One region of the Streptomyces sp. WMMB 714 genome, then DNA from elsewhere that is predicted to be linked to it. Evidence: riboswitches for the same ligand, from Rfam matches in the RefSeq annotation. Region 1 holds a riboswitch; the other holds the start of a gene.

Region 1 (6,542 bases):
CGACCTCAAGGAGCGGCAGGAGGCGGAGCGTGAGCGCAAGGCCCGGGAGGCCGCGCGCAAGGAGGCGCTGCGCCCGAAGTTCGCCCTGCCGGTCAAGGAGCACGGCCTGAGCGCGCAGTACGGCCAGGCGGGCCTCAACTGGATGTCCGTGCACACAGGCATCGACTTCCCCGTCAGCGAAGGCACTCCGGTGATGGCCGCCACCGACGGCACCGTCACGACCAAGTACGACGTGTCCTTCGGCAACATGGCGGTCGTGACCGCTCCCGACGGCACCGAGACGTGGTACTGCCACCTCAGCAGCACCAAGATCCGCTCCGGTGAGGTCAAGGCGGGAGACACCATCGGCTACTCGGGGAGCTCCGGCAACTCGACGGGGCCGCACCTGCACTTCGAGGTGCACCCCGGCGGCGGCGAAGCGATAGACCCGCTGCCGTGGCTGCGTTCCAAGGGCCTCGACCCGAGCTGATCGTCCCGGCCGGCACGACACCGGCCACCCTCAACTCCCAGGCCGCCCGCCGGTCTTCGTCACCCGACGCAGACCGCCGCGTGCGGCAGCAGGGGCGCACGCGACGTGCGTGCGCCCGCTCCCCCAACGGGCCGGGCCCGCTGCCCCGCCCGATTCACGTCCCGCCGCTACAGCTTCTGCACCGGCGCGTACCGCAGCAGCAGCCGCTTCGGCTTCTCGCCCCCGAAGTCGATCGTCGCCTCGGAGTTGTCGCCGCTTCCCTTGACGGCCAGGACCCTTCCGAGGCCGAAGCTGTCGTGCGTCACCCGGTCCCCGACCGACAGGCTGACGACCGGACGGTCCGACGTACGGCGCGTGGCGAAGCCGCTCGGACCTCCTCGGCCCGCGGACCTCGACGCCGTCGACGACAGCGACGCGCCGGCCCCGAAGCCCGTACCGATCCCCCCGCGGCCCCCGCCGGACCCGGCGGAGGCTCCCGTGCGCCTCCAGTCCACGTACTGGTCCGGGATCTCCTCCAGGAAGCGGGACGGCGGGTTGTACGACGGCTGGCCCCACGCGCTGCGCAGCACCGACCGCGTCAGGTAGAGGCGCCGGCGGGCACGCGTGATGCCCACGTACGCCAGACGCCGCTCCTCCTCCAGCTCCTTCGTCTGGCCCAGGGCGCGCATGTGCGGGAAGACACCGTCCTCCATGCCCGTGAGGAAGACGACGGGGAACTCGAGTCCCTTGGCGGTGTGGAGGGTCATCAGCGTGATGACGCCGTTCTCCTCGCCGTCCTGCTCGTCGGGGATCTGGTCGGAGTCCGCCACGAGCGCGACCTGCTCCAGGAAGTCGGCGAGCGTGCCCGGCTCGTCCTCGCCGCGCTCCTGCTCGAACTCCAGCGCCACGGCGGCCAGTTCCTGGAGGTTCTCGATCCGCGTCTCGTCCTGGGGGTCGTTGGACGACTGGAGCTCGGCGAGGTAGCCGGTCTGCTCCAGCACCGCCTCCAGGACGGTGGCGGGGCCCGCTCCCGCTTCGACGACCGTGCGCAGCTCCTCCATCAGGACGTTGAATCTGCGTACGGCGTTCGCGGAGCGGGCGGCCATTCCGTACGCCTCGTCGACCCGCGCGAGCGCCTGGGGAAAGGTGATCTTCTCGCGCAGGGCGAGCGCCTCGATCATCGCTTCGGCCCGGTCGCCGATGCCGCGCTTGGGCACGTTGAGGATCCGGCGCAGCGGCACCGCGTCCTCGGGGTTGGCCAGCACCCGCAGGTAGGCCAGGACGTCGCGGACCTCGCGCCGTTCGTAGAAGCGCACCCCGCCGACGACCTTGTAGGGCAGGCCGACGCGGATGAAGACCTCCTCGAAGACACGGGACTGTGCGTTGGTGCGGTAGAAGACCGCGACGTCCCCCGCTTTCGCCTCGCCCGCGTCCGTGAGGCGGTCGATCTCGTCGGCGACGAACTGCGCCTCGTCGTGCTCGGTGTCGGAGACGTAGCCGGTGATCCGCTCGCCCGCGCCGGAATCCGTCCACAGGTTCTTGGGACGGCGGTTCTCGTTCCGCTCGATGACGGCGTTGGCGGCGCTGAGGATCGTCTGCGTGGACCGGTAGTTCTGCTCCAGCAGGATCGTCGTCGCGTCCGGGTAGTCCTCCTCGAACTGGAGGATGTTGCGGATCGTCGCTCCGCGGAAGGCGTAGATGGACTGGTCCGCGTCGCCGACGACGCACAGTTCGGCGCGCTCGGGAGCCGGGCCCTCCGCCTCGTGCTCCGGCCCGGCCCCGCCGCCGTCGCCGTCGCCCTCGCCGCTGCGCGCCGTGCCGGCCTCGGCGGCGCCCGTGCCGACGAGTTCGCGCACCAGCGTGTACTGGGCGTGGTTGGTGTCCTGGTACTCGTCCACCAGCACGTGCCGGAAGCGGCGCCGGTAGTGGTCGGCGACGTCGGGGAACGCCTGCAGCAGGTGGACGGTCGTCATGATGATGTCGTCGAAGTCCAGGGCGTTGGCCTCGCGCAGCCGCGCCTGGTACATCGTGTACGCCTCGGCGAGCGTCTTCTCGTAGGCCCCCTCGGCCTGGGCCGCGAAGTCCTCCTCGTCGATCAGCTCGTTCTTGAGGTTGGAGATCTTCGCGCTGAACGCCTTCGGCGGATGCCGCTTCGGGTCCAGCTCCAGGTCCCGGCAGACGAGCGCCATCAGGCGCTTGGAGTCGGCCGCGTCGTAGATCGAGAACGACGAGGTGAAGCCGAGCTTCTTGCTCTCCCTGCGCAGGATGCGCACGCACGCGCTGTGGAACGTCGACACCCACATCGACTGGGCCCTGGGGCCGACGAGCTCCTCGACGCGCTCCTTCATCTCGCCCGCGGCCTTGTTGGTGAAGGTGATGGCGAGGATCTGGCCCGGATGGACACCGCGGGCGGCCAGCAGATACGCGATGCGATGAGTCAGCACGCGGGTCTTGCCGGAGCCGGCGCCTGCGACGATCAGCAGCGGCGAGCCGGTGTGCACCACGGCGTCGCGCTGCGAGGGGTTCATCTCCTCCAGCAGCGCGTCGGCGTCCACGACGGTGCGGCGGGAGCCGCCCCGGTGGTACGAGCCGCCGCCCGCACCGTGACCTCCCCGGCCCTCGAAGGTGCCCGCGAAGAGGTGGTGCGGGACCTCGCCGCCGTGGTCGTCCCCCTCCTCGTCGGGGGGCGGCGGCAGGGGCTCCTCGCCCTGCCCGCCAGGGGGCCCGTCCTGTGCGCGCACCGGGGCGAGGCTGTTCAGGAAGCTGTCGTCGAAGAGGCTGCTCATCGTCGGACGAGTCTAGGCCGTCCCGCTGACAGGGCGGCCGGGGTCCGTCCGGGCCGAGGCCCTGCGCCTGCCTGCGCGGCGGGCCCCCGGGCCAGGACCCTTTCCCACCGCCCGCATTGAATAACGAACAGATATCGGACGTATCACCGATCGGCCTTCACAGCGGCCCCACAACTCCGCTACCGTGCCGTGCCGGACGGCTCGCACCGCTCGCCGGCGAAAGCGCCGGCACGGGCCGTCCCCGCCGAGTCCGGCCGGCTTCACGCCGGAGCCGGGGACCCACCGCGTAGGCGCAGGCCCGCGTACGCACCAGGGGTGAATCGGGACGTACGCGCCGCCGGAAAGCGGGCGCACGGCCCGTAGGGCAGCCTTCCGAACGCCCGAACCCGTCAGCTAACCCGGTAGGCGGCACACGGAAGGAGTTGCCGGCCTTGGCGTCCCATCGCAAGCCGCGCACACGGATACGTCACTCCGCCGCGACGAAGCGCGGAGCGCTCGGCGTCACCACCGCCGCGCTCGCCGCCGTCTCGCTCCTCACGCAGAGCGCGCAGGCGGCCCCGGACGACGGCAAGCCGTCGCTCTCGGAAGTCAAGGAGAAGGTCGACAAGCTCTACCAGCAGGCGGAGAGTTCGACGCAGAAGTACAACGCGGCCAAGGAGAGGACGGACGCCCAGCGGGCCAAGGCGGACAAGTCCCTCGACGAGGCAGCCGAGCGGACCGCGGAGCTGAACGAGGCGCGGCGCACGCTCGGCAACTACGCCACCGCGCAGTATCGTTCCGGCGGCATGTCCGAGACGGCGACGCTGCTCCTCACCGAGGACCCTCAGCAGTTCTTCCAGCAGTCCCACGTCCTGGACCGGATGTCGGGCCGCCAGAAGGAAGCGGTCTCCGACTTCGAGAAGCAGCGGAAGGCGGCGGACCGCGAACGCAAGGCCGCCACGAAGGAACTCTCCTCGCTCACTTCCGCGCAGAAGGAGCTGAAGAAGAACAAGCAGGAGGTCCAGGCGAAGCTCGCCGAGGCCCGCGAGCTGCTGTCGGAGCTGACCGCCGAGCAGAAGGCCCGGATGGCCGCGGCGGAGAAGAAGAAGCAGGAGGCCGCCCGCAAGGCCGCCGAACGCGCGGAGGCGGAGCGCGAGAAGGGCTCCGGCGGCAGCCCGGGGTCGAACGCCTCCCAGGCGGAGAAGGTCATCGGCTTCGCGAAGCAGCAGCTGGGCAAGCCGTACGTCTGGGGCGCGACCGGGCCGAGTTCGTTCGACTGCTCGGGACTGACCGTGGGGGCCTGGAAGGCCGCGGGCGTATCGCTGCCCCGTACGACCTGGGACCAGGTCGAGGTGGGCACCAAGGTCTCCAAGTCCCAGATGCGGCCCGGGGACTTGATCTTCTTCTACGACGACATCAGCCACGTGGGCATCTACGTGGGCAACGGTCAGATGATCCACGCCCCGAAGCCGGGCGCCGAGGTGCGGTACGAGTCGATCGACACGATGCCGTTCCACTCGGCCAACCGTCCCGGCTGACCCGGCTGACCCGGCTGACCCGGAAAACACAGCCCGGGCACAGAGCCGGGCAGGACCGGCCGGCGGCAGACTGAAGTGGTGCGCGGCGGACGCGTTCAGCGCCGCCGCGCACCGCTGTACGTTCAGCCGGCCGGAACCCCGGGCCCCGCGCTCCCGGCCCTCGGCGCCTCCGGCGCAGGACGCTTCAGGCCCAGCGCCTCAGGCCCAGCGCCTCAGGTCCACAGCACCGCGATGAAGATGTTCGCCGTCGTCAGTGCGCCCACCGTGCCGAACAGCGGAGTGGCGACCCTCTCCTCGTCCCGCTTGACGTAGACCAGCCCGAGGATCACGACGAGAAGCGCGAGCTTCACACCGATCTTGAAGTTGTCGACCGGCTCGTCCGCTGCCTGGTTGAGCCCGACCAGCGCCATGCCGGTCACCAGCATGGTGAACGCTCCGTGCAGCATCCCGGGGACGAAGCGCGCCCCGCCCGTGCGCATCGCCTTCATCTGGAAGAAGAAGCCCCCCAGCAGCGCGGCGATGCCGATGATGTGCAGCCCGACGAAGACGTTGATGAGTATGCCCATGCCGGGAGCGTAGCCAAGTGCCCCCGCCCGGCAGGCGCGTGGCCCCGACTCCCCGTCGTCCTGTGACCCGAAGGGTCAACAGTCCGGCCCTGCCAAGGAGTTGGACATGGGGAGAGCCGGTTCCCCGTCTCCGTCCGGGCGCGGGACGAGGCCGGCGGATCGTGTACGGAGTCCGGGCCGAGTTGGCCGGATTCGACGGCGGACCCCATGATCATTTACGTTCTCCCCGCACGTGCCCTCCACGGCGAGCCGCCCGGGCCGCCGCCGGAGCCAGGCCCTTCCCCCGCCGCTCTCCCGTAGCTCTCCCGCGGCTCTCCCGCGGCTCTCCCGCGGCTCTCCTGCGGCAACCCCCCTTCCGCGTACCGTGATTCGGGAGATCCCCGAACCCGCCGGTGGGCATCCTGTGCCGGGCCGGGGGAGATGCCGTGAGGGCCCCGGAAGGCCCGGCGTCCACACCTGCGGCGACCTCACACGGACGGGCTACGAAGCCGCCCCTGCCGCGTGGACAGGCCCTGCCGTAGGGCACAATGCGCCTTTCACGAACGGTGTTTGAGAGGCGGGGTGCGCAGTGGCCGTGGACACGGCACGGGACGGCACGACAGGCAGCGGCAGCACGAGCGGTGAGACCGTCTCCATGCGCAAGTCCACGCCCGCCGAAGCTCCCTCCGGCAAGCACTCCACCCGCTGCACCTGCGGCGACTGCCCGCACGGCGCGCGGGAGGGCCACCGGCACGCGCTGTCCGACTTCCGGCAGCGGCGCGACGAACTCGCCGCCGGCGAAGGGCTTCCCGCCGCGCTCGCCCACTCCCCCGGCGCTTCACGCCAGTGGGTCTCCGACGAGTTGACGCGCGCCGCCCGTACGGTCGCCGAACGCAGTCGCGAGGAGGGCGCCGTACGGCTGGCCGCGCTGTGGCGCCACACCGTCGTCGCCGTGTGGGGGGCCGTACTGGCCCTGCTGCTCGGGCAGTTGCTCACCGCGATCGCCGTGGGCTGGTCCGCGGCGCGTACGGCGTCGCTCGTCGCCGCGTTCGTCTGCGCCGGGCTGCTCTCCGGCGCCGCCTACCTGCACCGGGCACGCGGCGGGGCGCTCGCGCCGCTCATCGGCGAGGACAACCGTCTCTCCACCTCGCGGACGGTCGCGGCCGCCTGGATCGTCTTCGCCGTGTACGACGTCCTCGTGCTCGCGCTCGAACTCGCGGGGCGCTCCGGGCAGGCCGAGCGCCGC
Region 2 (6,542 bases), on a different contig from region 1:
GACGGCCAACCTGCTCTTCGTCCGCGAGCTCGCGCACCGGGCGGCCCACAAGGGAGTCGATCTGACGGTCGCCGCGGCCCACCCCGGTTACGCCGCGACCGAGCTCCAGGTCAGAGGGCCGCAACTGGCCGGGAGCGCGCTGTACGAACGTCTCGCGCGGCTCAGCAACAGGGTCTTCGCCGCCTCCCCCGACCAGGGCGCGGCGCCCTCGCTGTACGCCGCCACCGCGCCGTACGTGCACGGCGACTCCTTCTTCGGACCCCGCATCCTCGGCGTACGCGGCGGCCCCGGGATGTCGTGGCGGGCCTCCTGGGCGCGCAACGACATCGCCGCGGGCCAGCTGTGGGCGGCTTCCGAGCGTCTGACGGGGGTCACCTACCGCGGCCTGTGACTGCCGGGACGGTTCGCGGCGAGACGCACGGCTGACTGCCGGGACGGTTCGCGGCGAGACGCACGGCAAGAGGCAGGCGGGAGGCACCGCCCTTGGTCCGCGGCCGCGCTGTCGGCCATAGTGGCCTGCGTCCGGGATCGAAGCCGCGTGCGGTGTGCCATCGCACAGCTCGCCCCGGACACGCCCCGGGCGAGCACAGTACGTACGCCCTGTCGCACCGCGCGGCCGGCAGCACCCGGCGACACCCGCGTCCGGGCGCAGGGAACGGCGCAGGAGAGGAGGCGAGCGGTGATCCGCGTACTCGTCGTCGACGACGACTTCATGGTCGCCCGGCTGCACAGCGCGCTCGTCGAGCAGGTCTCCGGGTTCGAAGTCGCGGGAGCCGTGCACAGCGGAACCGACGCTCTCGCCGCCGTACGGGAGCTCCGCCCCGATCTGGTGCTGCTGGACATGTACCTGCCCGACCTGCCCGGCCTCCAGGTCCTGCGCGAACTGCGCGGCGGCGCCGACCCCGAGGAGGGGCCAGACGTCCTGGTCGTCACCGCAGCCCGGGACGCCGAGACGGTGCGCGGGGCGAAGCGCGGCGGAGCCGTGCAGTACATCATCAAGCCCTTCGAGGGACAGCTCCTGAAGGAGCGCCTGCGCAGGTACGCCGAGCACCGTGCCGCTCTGGCGACCCTGCACGCGCCGCAACAGGACGACGTGGACAGGCTGTTCGACGAGGGAGCAGGCAGCGGGGCCACGCGGGCGGCCCCCGGCGCACCCGGCGCCGCCGACCCGGACCGCGCTGCCGCGACCGGCAGCGCGGCTCCCGGGCCCTACGGCCACGGGAGCCCGGCAGGCGGGGCCGCCCCCGCCAGGCTTCCCAAGGGCCTGACCGAGCAGACGGCGCGGCTCGTGCGGACGGCCCTGGAGGCCGGCACCCGCGGAGCGGGGGTCTCCGCCTCCGAGTGCGCCGCCCGCAGCGGCCTCTCCCGGGTCAGCGCCCGGCGCTACCTCGAGCACTTCGTCACGGCCGGCACGGCGCGCGTCACCCTCCGGTACGGCACGACGGGTCGGCCCGAACGGCGCTACCACCCCCTGGGGGCGGCGGAACGGGGTTCCGTTTCCGGCTCCGGACGAACGGCGGAGGACAGCGTGATTCCCACCACAGACAATTCGTGAGCAGCGTCACACGAATATCCCGGCCGTACGGGGGCTCTGTTCAATTCCCCAGTTCAGCAAGGCGACTTGGCTGTTCATGCGCCGGTAGGTGCCCTATTCAGTGATCTTTTCCTTCTGAGACATCTGTCTGCTTTCTTGTGGTCGCGAATTCCTTCTGCTTAACGTGCGGTCGCCACCGCGACTCCGGAACGGTGGCCCCGCCGCCGGGACGCCGAATCCTGCCGCCCGGCACGGGCAATCACGCAATCCCGGCGGCAGGAGTGGGGGAACCAGGTAAGTGCCGTACGTGGCTGGTCGCACGTACGGCTAGGGGTGAAGCCGTACGCGAACGCCCCCTCGTGTTCGCGTGGGCCGGGCAACTCCAGCCCGAATCCGACAGCTCACCTCGCAGGCGTAGGAGAGGAACTGCCCTATGTCCGGACGCGGTCGTCACCGTCGTCAGTCCAATCGCCGCATCACGCGGAGAATGTCGCGTGCCTCGCTCGCCATCACCGCGGGCGGCGCCGCGGGTATCGCCCTTCCACTCGTCGGCACGGGCAGCGCCCACGCCGCTTCGGTGAGCACCTGGGACAAGGTCGCCGAGTGCGAGTCGTCGGGCAACTGGTCCATCAACAACGGCAATGGTTTCCACGGTGGCCTGCAGTTCACCCAGAGCACCTGGTCGAGCTACGGCGGCACCAAGTACGCGCCGCGCGCCGACCAGGCGACCAAGGACCAGCAGATCGCCATCGCCGAGAAGGTGCTCGAAGGGCAGGGCCCCAAGGCCTGGCCGCTGTGCGGCCCGAAGGCCGGCCTGACCCAGAACAGCGGGGCCCCGGACATCTCGCCCGACAGCGAGTCCGGTTCGCAGTCCTCGCAGAAGGAACAGCAGAAGCCGAAGCCGAAGCCCGAGAAGGACAAGGCCGAGAAGGACAAGGCCGAGGACGCGTCGGAGTCCGAGCCGCAGGGCTCGCGTTTCCACACCGTCTCCCGCGGTGACACGCTCTACCGGATCGCCACCGACGAGAACGTCGACGGCGGCTGGAAGAAGCTCTACGACGCCAACCGCGAGACCGTCGGCTCCGACCCGGACCTGATCCTGCCCGGCCAGAAGCTGACCCTGAAGGGCGGCGGCAAGGCGAAGCCCTCCGCCGACAAGCCCGCCCAGGACTCCGGCGCCACGGCAAAGAAGTCCAGCGCCACCGAGTCCTCCGCGGAATCCGGCTCCCAGGGCGGCTTCTCCGCTCCCGTGAGCGGCGGCACGAGCACCCCGTACGGGGCGTCCGGCAGCAGCTGGTCCAGCGGCAAGCACACGGGTGTCGACTTCTCGGCCTCCACGGGCACCGGCGTGAAGGCCGTCTCGCCCGGCATCGTCGTACAGGCCGGCTGGGGCGGCTCGTACGGCAACCAGGTCGTCATCAGGCACGACGACGGCAAGTACAGCCAGTACGGGCACCTTTCCTCGGTGTCCGTCCGTGCCGGCGAGGAGGTCTCCGCGGGCGAGCAGATCGGCGCCGTCGGCGCGACCGGCAACGCCACGGGCCCGCACCTGCACTTCGAGGTCCGCAACGGCCCCGCGTACGGCTCGGACGTCGACCCCGTCGGCTACCTGCGCCAGCACGGCGTCGGCCTCTGACGCCACCGGACGCACCCGGAGCGCGGCCGCCGGCGGCACCGCACACCGCAGGGGCGGCACCCGCACGTGTCACGCGTGCGAGTGCCGCCCCTTCGGCCTGTCCGCGCCCCTCCCCCGGGCATCCGCCCGGCCGCACCCGGACGTTCGCCCGGCGCTCCCGGGCGCCCCTCACCCCCGGCGTCAGGGCTGGAAGTGCTCGTCCGCCGCCACCTCGACCTCCAGCACGAGCGGACCGCTTCTGTCCGCCAGCTCCGGCAGCAGCCCCTCCAGTTCGGCCCGGAGCATGGCGTGGTCGCTCACGCGGCGGGCGGGGCAGCCCAGAGCGCGGGCGGCGGCGGCGATGCCGACCTCCTCGAACGCGGGCCAGGGCGCGGAGCGTCCGGCCTTCTCCGCGAGCCGGTCCATGATCGCGTACCTGCCGTTGGCGAGGACGACGAAGAGGACGCCCACCCGGTAGTGCGCGGCCGTCCACAGCGCCTGGATCTGGTAGAGCGACGACCCGTCCCCCACCACCGCCACCACGGGACGCTCGGGCGCTCCCATCCGCACGCCCACGGCGGCCGGCAGCGCGAACCCGAGCGCGCCCATCGCCGCGCTGAGGAAGCCCAGCGGTCGGCGTGCGGGCACGAGCGCGTGCAGGTCCGGCCGGCTCGACGGGGTCTCCTCGACCAGCACCGTCTCCGGCGGAAGCAGCCGGGCCAGCTCGGCGAGGACGTGCGCGGCCCGCAGCGGCCCTCCCTCAGCGGGCGGAGGCGGCGGAGCCGGCCTCTCCCGCCGGGGCCGCCGCCGCTGCGGCGCCCGCCCGGCACCGGCGACGCCCGCGGAGGGCCCGCCGCCCGCAGCGGGCTCTGCCACGCCGTCCGCACCGGCCGCGTCCGCCAGCGCCTCGCAGAACGCGGGCAGCCGGGCGACGACGGCCAGTTCGACCGGGGCCCGGCGCGCCTCCGCCGGGTCGTCCGTGACGAGCGCCAGCCGCGTGCCCGGCCCGGTCAGGGCTCCGCTCTCGTAGGGGTACTGGCGGAACACGGGAGCGCCGACCGTCAGCACCAGGTCGTAGGGGGCAAGCACCGCCCGCAGCCTCGGGCGGTCGGCCGGCAGGTGCCCGGCGAAGCGGGGATGGTCCTGCGGGAAGCCCGCCCGCGCACCGAACGACTCCTGCCACACGTCGCAGTCGAGCCGTCCGGCCAGCGCCGTCAGGGCCTCCCAGGTGACGGGATGGTCCGCCCCGGCGCCCACGACGAGTGCCGGGGCGGATGCCGAGCCGAGAAGAGCGGCGACCTCACCGGCCGCCGCGGTGTCGGCGGCGGCCGGCAGGCGCAGCTCCTCCGGGGCGGGGAGCGGCAGGCTCTCGGCGGGCCGCGCCCAGTCGTCCATGGGCACGATGACGAGGGCGGGGCCCCGCATCGTGCGGGCGGCGTGCACGGCTCTGGCGAGGGCGCCGGGGACGTCCTGCGCGCGGGGCGGCGTCTCCGTCGTCACCGGGTAGTCGCCCGCGAGCTGCTCCAAGCGCCCCGCGAGGAAGGGCTCCTGGACCAGGTGGCGCCGGTCCTGCTGACCCACGATCACCACCAGCGGCGCCTTGTTGACGCGCGCGGTGGACAGGGCGCCCACGGCGTTGCCCAGCCCTGCGGTGGTATGCAGCAGGGCGAGGGCGGGGGCGTCCCGTGCGAGGGCGTATCCGGTGGCCGCGCCCACGACGGAACCCTCGTGGAGCGCGAGCACGAAGCGGATGTCGTCGGGGAGGCCGGCGAGGAAGGGCACCTCCGTGGAACCGGGGTTGGCGAACACGGTGGTCAGGCCGTACCGGCGCATGACCTCCAGGGCGGCCTCACGGACGGTCTGCATGGCTGCGGGTCTCCTGGTTCATGGTGCGGCTGCGGTCCGCGTCCACGGCGGGACGGCACGTCGCGGTACGGCGGGGGTCGGGCGCCGTCCGCGAACGCGCGGGCGGGTCAGGCGTCGGACGGCGGCCGGTAGCGGACCTGCGTGAGGATGCAGAAACCGACGACGACGATCACCGCGTCCATCCACACCGCGGCGGCCCACCCGCCGGTCTTGTCGCGGAGCACGCCGCTGATCGCCGGGGAGAGCACGGCGCCCATCTCACCGATGAGGTTCTCCATCCCGAACGCGGAGCCGCGCAGCCGGGGCGGCGCCAGCTCGGCCGTCAGCGCGTGGCCGACCGGCTGGAGGGCGTTGAAGAAGAGGCTCGCGGTGAACAGCAGCAGTCCCATGATCCACAGGGACGGCCGGGCAGCCGCGCTGAGGTACCAGGCGAAGGCCAGCGTCAGCACGGCCTGGACGCCCGTGAAGGTCAGCATCATCCCCTTGCGTCCCCAGCCGCGGCGCAGCCCGTGGTCCGAGAGCCAGCCGCCCGCGGGGAAGCCGAGGATGCCGGCGCCCGCGTTGAACCCGGCGGTCAGCGCGGCGTTCATGAACGAGGAGTCGGCCGCGCCCGCGACGATGGAGACGGACCAGAAGCTGAAGAACCACAGGTTCCAGAGGATCGCGATGTTGCAGACGTACAGCAGGAACAGGTCGCGGTTCTTGACGACCGGACCGATCTCCGTGCCCTTGCGGGCCAGCGCGAAGAGCACCAGACCGACGGCGAGGGCGACTTCGAGCAGCGCGACCCACAGTTCGGACAGTCCCGCGCTCGTCCCCAGCCAGTAGACGGCCATGACGAGGCCCAGCGAGACGGCGGCGTACGCGCCCAGGTGCAGCGTCGCCCGGGACAGCCCGGAGAACGTCAGATGCGCGCGGAACCACCACCCGACGACCACGGCCACCACGACGGTCGCCAGCCCCAGCACCCAGAAGACCATGCGCCACGCGTCGACGTGCGCCAGGAACAGCTCGCCGAACTCCACCAGTTCGGGGGTGAAGACGATCGCGATCGTGATGCCGATGGACAGGCCCGTGATGACGACGCCCATGGCCAGGCTGCGGTCGCGCTCGGGCGTCGTCGCGGTGATCAGCGTCCGGTCGTTCGAGTAGAAGGCGCCCTCACCGAGACCCGTGACGACGCGGACGACGATGAACGCGACGAGACCGCCGACGAAGCCGGTGAGCAGCGTCGCCACGCCCGCCCACAGCAGGCTGACGACGATGAGCGTCCGGTGGCCGTAGCGGTCGCCGAGGTAGCCGCCGGGGAACTGCGTGAGCATGTAGCCCGCGAAGAAGAGACCGCCGACGAGGCCGCCGAGGGCGTGGGGGTTCTCCGCGTCGGCGAGGAACCCCACCCCGTTGTCGATCATCCAGGTCACCACGGGGCCCGTGACCGCCCGGTCCGCGGCGCTGACCGTCCAGCCGAGCAGCAGCAGAACCCACAGGGTGTGCCACGAGCGCCACCGGCGGCGCCCTCCCGGCTCC

Evidence for each region. A riboswitch is a leader RNA that binds a small molecule or an ion and turns the genes downstream of it on or off. The one in region 1 is predicted to bind cyclic di-AMP.
Region 2: linked by a shared signal. The riboswitch ahead of H181DRAFT_RS06590 (transglycosylase family protein) and the one ahead of H181DRAFT_RS05355 (C40 family peptidase) in region 1 are both predicted to bind cyclic di-AMP.

What each region holds. Positions count from the first base shown of each region.
Region 1 is NZ_FMHJ01000002.1:591,649-598,190, forward strand. Features, by position in the region: gene H181DRAFT_RS05345 (M23 family metallopeptidase) at 1-469, shown strand, start outside; gene pcrA (DNA helicase PcrA) at 637-3,234, opposite strand; cyclic di-AMP (ydaO/yuaA leader) riboswitch at 3,467-3,658, shown strand; gene H181DRAFT_RS05355 (C40 family peptidase) at 3,666-4,751, shown strand; gene H181DRAFT_RS05360 (hypothetical protein) at 4,964-5,317, opposite strand; gene H181DRAFT_RS05365 (hypothetical protein) at 5,952-6,542, shown strand, end outside.
Region 2 is NZ_FMHJ01000003.1:273,022-279,563, forward strand. Features, by position in the region: gene H181DRAFT_RS06580 (oxidoreductase) at 1-391, shown strand, start outside; gene H181DRAFT_RS06585 (response regulator) at 680-1,555, shown strand; cyclic di-AMP (ydaO/yuaA leader) riboswitch at 1,785-1,962, shown strand; gene H181DRAFT_RS06590 (transglycosylase family protein) at 1,968-3,170, shown strand; gene H181DRAFT_RS06595 (thiamine pyrophosphate-dependent enzyme) at 3,351-5,015, opposite strand; gene H181DRAFT_RS06600 (MFS transporter) at 5,123-6,542, opposite strand, start outside.